2 regions of the Stenotrophomonas sp. YJH_SMC_69 genome follow, and region 1 is predicted to be linked to the other one. Evidence: riboswitches for the same ligand, from Rfam matches in the RefSeq annotation. Region 1 holds a riboswitch; the other holds the start of a gene.
What was found. Region 1 has a riboswitch for thiamine pyrophosphate ahead of thiC (phosphomethylpyrimidine synthase ThiC). Riboswitches for the same ligand answer to the same signal wherever they lie in the genome.
Positions count from the first base shown of each region.

Region 2: linked by a shared signal. The riboswitch ahead of AC5P8F_RS15195 (TonB-dependent receptor) and the one ahead of thiC (phosphomethylpyrimidine synthase ThiC) in region 1 are both predicted to bind thiamine pyrophosphate.

Region 1 covers NZ_JCAFTS010000006.1:1,112-4,522, reverse strand. The annotation lists gene AC5P8F_RS11915 (ion channel) at 1-2, opposite strand, end outside; gene thiC (phosphomethylpyrimidine synthase ThiC) at 96-1,940, opposite strand; TPP riboswitch at 2,023-2,124, opposite strand; gene AC5P8F_RS11905 (BCCT family transporter) at 2,390-3,411, shown strand, end outside.
Region 2 covers NZ_JCAFTS010000008.1:191,612-195,022, forward strand. The annotation lists gene AC5P8F_RS15185 (glycine zipper 2TM domain-containing protein) at 1-26, shown strand, start outside; gene AC5P8F_RS15190 (phosphotransferase enzyme family protein) at 148-1,272, shown strand; TPP riboswitch at 1,371-1,466, shown strand; gene AC5P8F_RS15195 (TonB-dependent receptor) at 1,537-3,411, shown strand, end outside.

The DNA.
Region 1 (3,411 bases):
ATGGTGTCCTTTCCCCGGGATGATGGGCGGAGGATAGCCGGGAGCGGCGTGATGAGCGGTAGTGCCGGCCGCGGGCCGGCACCACCGTCTGCGCATCACCCCTGGTGGTAGACCTCGGCACCCGCGGCGCGGAACTCCTCCGACTTCTCCTTCATGCCGGCCTCGGCGTAGTCACGCACATCCTGGGTGATCTTCATCGAACAGAAGTGCGGGCCGCACATCGAGCAGAAGTGCGACAGCTTGTGCGCATCCTTCGGCAGCGTTTCGTCATGGAACTCCCTGGCCTTCTCCGGATCCAGGCCAAGGTGGAACTGGTCTTCCCAGCGGAACTCGAAGCGCGCCTTGCTCAGTGCGTTGTCGCGTACCTGCGCGCCCGGATGGCCCTTGGCCAGGTCGGCCGCATGCGCGGCGATGCGGTAGGCCATGATGCCGTCACGCACGTCCTGGCGATTGGGCAGGCCGAGGTGTTCCTTCGGCGTCACGTAGCAGAGCATCGCCGTGCCGAACCAACCGATCATCGCCGCACCGATCGCGCTGGTGATGTGGTCGTAGCCCGGCGCGATGTCGGTGGTCAGCGGCCCCAGCGTGTAGAACGGCGCTTCGCCGCATTCACGCAGCTGCTTGTCCATGTTCTCCTTGATCAGCTGCATCGGCACGTGGCCGGGGCCTTCGATCATGGTCTGCACATCATGCTTCCAGGCGATCTTGGTCAGCTCACCCAGCGTCTCCAGCTCACCGAACTGGGCCGCGTCGTTGGCATCGGCGATGCAGCCCGGGCGCAGGCCGTCACCCAGCGAGAAGGTCACGTCATAGGCCTTCATGATCTCGCAGATGTCTTCGAAGTGCGTGTAGAGGAAATTCTCCCTGTGGTGCGCCAGGCACCACTTGGCCATGATCGAACCACCACGGCTGACGATCCCGGTCACGCGCTTGGCGGTGAGCGGCACGTAGCGCAGCAGCACGCCGGCGTGGATGGTGAAGTAGTCCACGCCCTGCTCGGCCTGCTCGATCAGCGTGTCGCGGAAGATCTCCCAGGTGAGCGCTTCGGCGCGGCCGTCGACCTTCTCCAGCGCCTGGTAGATCGGCACGGTACCGATCGCCACCGGCGAATTGCGGATGATCCACTCGCGGGTTTCGTGGATGTGCTTGCCGGTGGACAGGTCCATCACGGTGTCACCACCCCAGCGGATCGCCCACACCAGTTTCTCCACCTCTTCGGCAATGCCCGAGGACACCGCGCTGTTGCCGATGTTGGCGTTGATCTTGGTCAGGAAGTTGCGGCCGATGATCATCGGCTCGCTTTCCGGGTGGTTGATGTTGTTGGGCAGCACCGCACGGCCACGGGCGATTTCATCGCGCACGAACTCCGGCGTGATGATCTTCTGGATCGAGGCGCCGAACGCCTCGCCCGGGTGCTGCTGCAGCAGGCCGGCGTCGCGGATCGCGTCCAGCCGCTGGTTTTCGCGGATGGCGACGAATTCCATTTCCGGCGTGATGATGCCGCGGCGCGCATAGTGCATCTGGGTGACGTTCGCGCCTGCACGTGCACGGCGCGGCAGGCTGCGTGTGGGGAAGCGCACAGCATCGAGCTTCGGGTCGTGCTCGCGATCGCGGCCAAACGACGAACTCAGGCCGTCGAGCTGTTCGGTATCGCCGCGCTCCTCCACCCAGCCACGACGCAGCGCCGGCAGGCCCGCGGACAGATCGATACGCGCGTCCGGATCGGTGTACGGGCCCGACGTATCGTAGACCGTGACCGGTGCATTCTCCTCGCCGCCGAACAGCGTCGGCGTGCGGGTCAACGCGATCTCGCGCATCGGCACCTGCAGATCCGGACGCGAACCGGGTACGTGGATCTTGCGCGAGCCGGGAATGGGCCGGGTCACGGATTCGGAGAGTTGCTGGGCCTGTTGCTGCAGGGCGGAGAGCTGTGCGTTCATCGGGCATCGTCCAGGAAGGTCAGGGACGAAGCGGCGGCGCACTGCGACCGCGCACGGACGGTCCTTGGGCGGTGTCCGGGCACGGCTGCACTGCAAAGCTTCCCTACGCCGGTATGAGCCGGATCAGGTTCCAAGGGACTGTCTCAACCGTGGCCACATGGCCGCGGTACCCCCGCTTCTTGGCGTGCATTAGAGCATAGAGCGCCCGCTCCGGGAGTTGCCCCCGCGGTCAGTTCCGCTTTCCTGTGGAAAGCGGATCTGATCCGGATCGCTGTTCGTTAACAGAACCATGACGTCGCGTTCAGTAACGTGCACGTCCGTCGCCCTCCAGCGACCGATGCGTCCTTCGCCGCCGACGCGGCCCCTGCCCGGTTCGCGCTGCATGCCGCCGGTCCTTCGCTGCAAGCTCTGCTCGCTCCCCTCAATCCCTTGATCGGAGAAGCTCCTTCATGGTGTTTCGCGTTTCCATCGCACTGGTTCTGCTGCTGGTGCTGCTTGCCGGTATTGCACCAGGCCCCTTCAATGCCGTGGTGCAGTCGATGCTGGCAGAAGTCATCCGCAGCGTCGGCTGGCTGTACCTGCTGGTGGTATTCCTGGCCCTGGTGTTCCTGATGTACCTGGCTTTCGGTCGCTTCGGCAACCTGCGCATCGGTGGCGAAGACGCCGAGCCCGAGTTCTCGCGAGCCAGCTGGATGTCGATGCTGTTCGCCGCCGGCATGGGCATCGGCCTGGTGTTCTGGGGCGCCGCCGAGCCCATTTCGCACTTCAGCAAGCCACCGGAAGGGCTTGCTCCGCAGAGCCTGGATGCGGCACGCGCCTCGATGCGCTATGCATTCTTCCACTGGGGCCTGCACCCGTGGGCCATCTATGCGCTGATCGGGCTGGCAATGGCCTGGTTCCAGTTCAACCGCAACGGCCGCGGCCTGGTCAGCGACATGCTGCAGCCGATCATCGGCCGCCACCATCGCGGCTGGATCGGTAGGGTGGTCAACATCGCTGCAGTGGTCGCCACCGCGATCGGTGTCGCGACTACGCTGGGCTTCGGCACCATCCAGATCGCCGCCGGCATCGAGCGCGTGTTCGGCGTGCAGGCTACCGTCGCAGTGCAGATGACCATCATTGCCGTCGCCTTCGTGCTGTATATGGCGTCCACCGCCAGTGGCGTGGAGCGAGGTGTGAAGTGGCTGTCCAATTTCAACCTGGCGTTGGCTGCCCTGCTGGCCGCCATCCTGCTGGTGCTGGGGCCGACCGGCTTCATCTTCGATACCTTCACCACCACGCTGGGCTCCTACCTCAACCAGCTGGTGACGATGAGCCTGCGCATGTCACCGTTCTCCGGCAGCACCTGGGTGGCGGACTGGACAATCTTCTACTGGGCCTGGTGGATCTCGTGGGCACCGTTCGTGGGGTCGTTCATCGCACGCATCTCGCGCGGCCGCAGCGTGCGCGAGTTCGTGATCGGCGTAGTGCT
Region 2 (3,411 bases), on a different contig from region 1:
ACCGCGGCCGCCATCGCGGCTGGTAAGCAGCGCCGACATACCGATGACGCGGAGACGGGCGGGTCGATGACCCGCCCGTTTGCGTTGGCCACGCGCATGGCGTTGAATGCGCAGCCTTGGATGTGACTTTCCCGATCGGACTGTGGCATGACGTCTTCCTCCCACCGCGTGCAGGGCCTCAACAACGACGAGGTCGCTGCCGACTGGCCACCGATCAGCGCGGCGGACATCGCGTGGCTGAGTACGCGTTACCCGCAGCTGGGCGGGCACAGCCAACCCCGCTGGCACAGCCCGCGGCCGCTGTCTGCCGCCGCCATCGTCAATGGCACGCGCGCACCGGTATTCATCAAGCGCCACCACCACAGCGTGCGCAGCGCGGCCTGTCTGGAAGAAGAACACCACTTCATCGCCCATCTCGCCGCCGCCGGCGTGCCAGTGGTGCAGGTGCTGCCGGCCACCGATGGCCACACTGCGGTCGAACACGGCGAATGGACGTTTGAACTGCACGATGTCGGCGTGGGCGACGACCTGTATCGCGACGCGGTGTCGTGGTCGCTGTTGACCGATGTCGCGCAGGCCCGCGAAGCAGGGCGCACGCTCGCACAGCTGCACCGTGCCGCCGCCAGCTACCACGCGCCCCAGCGCAGCACCCATCTGCTGGTGGCGCGCGACGACCTGATCCGTGCCGACGATCCGATCGCCGCCATCAAGGCAGGACTGGATGAACGTCCCGGGCTGGCACGCTATCTCGCGCGCATTCCATGGGAAGCACAGCTGCAGCGCGACGTGCTGCCGTGGCACGCCGGCCTGGCCGAGCGCCTGCGCGCCGAGCCCCGGCTGTGGGCGCACAACGACTGGCATGTCTCCAACCTGCTGTGGCGCAACGGCGAGGTCAGCACCGTGCTGGATTTCGGCCTGGCGTCGCCCACCAGCGCGCTGTTCGACCTCGCCACCGCGATCGAGCGCAACGCAGTGGCGTGGCTGGAACTGGAGCGCGGCATGGAGGCAGTGCGCATCGATATCGCGCTGGCCCTGCTCGACGGCTACCGCGAGGTGCTGCCGTTGTCGGCGGCACGCGTGCACCTGCTGGCCGACCTGCTGCCAATGGTCCATTTCGACTTCGCACTGTCCGAAGTGGAGTACTTCGAAGGTGTCACCCGCTCAACCGCGAATGCCGACGTGGCCTGGCAGCCCTTCATGCTGGGCCATCCGGCGTGGTTCCACAGCGCGCCGGGGCGGGCACTGCTGCAGGCCCTGCACGCCGTCGCGTGATCCGGTTGACGCAGCGTTGCGGTCAGATCCCTTTCCGCAGGAAAGGGATCTGACCCCGGCTGGCGCTCGCAAATCCGTACCATTTGTAGTGAAATGGTCACCTGAAGCGGGGGTGCCTGGATCTGCCAGGCTGAGAGAGTCCCTTGGAACCTGATCCGGTTTGCACCGGCGTAGGGAGCTTTGAGCCGCAGCCACACCCCCATCATGGGCCGGTGCACCTGCGCGCCGTCGCTTCGTCTCCCTTGTTGTCCGAAGACGAACCGAATGAACCGCTGCCTGCGCCCCACCCTGCTCTCACTCGCCCTCTGCGCCGCGCTGCCGCTGCATGCCAGCGAGGCCGAGGCCACCACCGATGCGGCTGCCACTGGTGCCGAACGCTCGCCGACCGAACTGGCGGCGGTGCGCGTGGAGGCCGGCAAGCCGAAGGCCGATACCTCGCGCGTGAATGCCTTCGGCGGCGGTTCGTGGAAGGACACGCCGGCTTCGGTGAACGTGCTCGAGCGCGACTATCTCGAACGTCGCCAGGTACGTTCGCTGTCCGAGCTGGCCAGCAACGATGCCTCGCTGGGTGATGCGTATGCACCTGTGGGCTACTACCAGAACATCGCCATCCGCGGCTTCGCGCTGGACGCCGCCACCGGCTACCGCTTCAACGGGCTGTCCATCGCCGGCGAGCAACGCCTGGCGCTGGAGAACGTGCAGTCGGTCGAGATCCTCAAGGGTGAAGCCGGCCTGGCGGCAGGGGTGATGGCGCCGGGCGGGATCATCAACTACATCGGCAAGCGCCCGGCTGAAGTACGCACCGCCACGCTCGGCACCGATTCGGAAGGCTCACGCTACGTCGCCGTCGATGTCGGCCACTGGATCACCCCGCGTTTCGGCCTGCGCCTGAATGCCGCATGGGACTCCAGCAATTCCTACGTCGCGCACGCCGATGGCCGCCGCAACTTCTACTCGCTGGCCGCCGACTGGCTGATCGGCGAGCGCGGCAAGCTGGAAGTGGATGCCAACTACCAGACCAGCTCGCAGCGCTCGGTGTCCGGCTACCAGCTGCTGGGCGCGCGTGACCTGCCGCGCGGTGTCGACCGCGAGCACCTGCTCGGCTACCAGCCGTGGCAGCGCCCGGTGGATATCGCCAGCACCAACATCACCGCGCTGCATACCTACGACTTCAACGATGCCTGGCAGTCGCGCGTCTCGGTCGGCCACAGCCGCTCGGTGATCGATGACAACGTCGCCTTCGCCTACGGCTGCTACTACGCCGTGCAGTGCGCCGATGGCAGCGTGCCAGGCAACTACTTCGCGCCCAACGGCGACTACGATGTCTACGACTACCGCAGCCCGGACGACACCCGCCGCAACCAGCAGGCCCGTGCCGAGCTGCGTGGCCGCTTCGAGACCGGCAGCGTCGGCCATCAGCTGACCCTCGGTGCCGACTACTTCCGCCGCACCGTGGACAAGCGCCCGAGCGTCAACGAGTACGTCGGCACCAGCAACATCCACGATCCGCAGGTGCCCGTGTTCGAGCCGTCGCCGAAGATGCCCGGCCCCTCCGCACGACGCCTGGACAGCCGCCAGACCGCGTTCTTCGCGCTGGACCGGATGAGCTTTGGCGATGACTGGCAGTGGTTGGCCGGTGGCCGCTTCGTGCGCCTGGACGAGCGTGCCTACGACAAGCGTGGCGTTCCGCAGCGGCACAGCCGCCTGTCGCGGTTCCTGCCGCAGACCGCGGTGGTGTGGAAGGCCACCGATCAGCTCAACGCCTATGCCAGCTACGTGCGCGGCATTTCGCTGGGACAGGAAGCGCCGTTCTGGACCAGCAATGCCGACACTTTCCTGCCGTCGGTGCAGTCGCGGCAGCTGGAAGTGGGCGTGAAGTACGTGCCGGTCGAAGCACTGACCTTGGGCGCGGCGGTGTTCCGCATCTCGCAGCCGTACCAGTACGCCAGGCCCGACAGCAGCGACGTCGGCTACACCTTCGTCGAGGAAGGCACGCAGACCCACACCGGCCTGGAGCTGACCGCCAACGGCCAGCTGACCGACACACTGCAGATCGTGGCCAGCGCCAGCGTGCTGCAGGCGCGCGCGCGCGACACCGGCACGCCGGCCTATGAAGGCCATCAGCTGGTGAACGTGCCG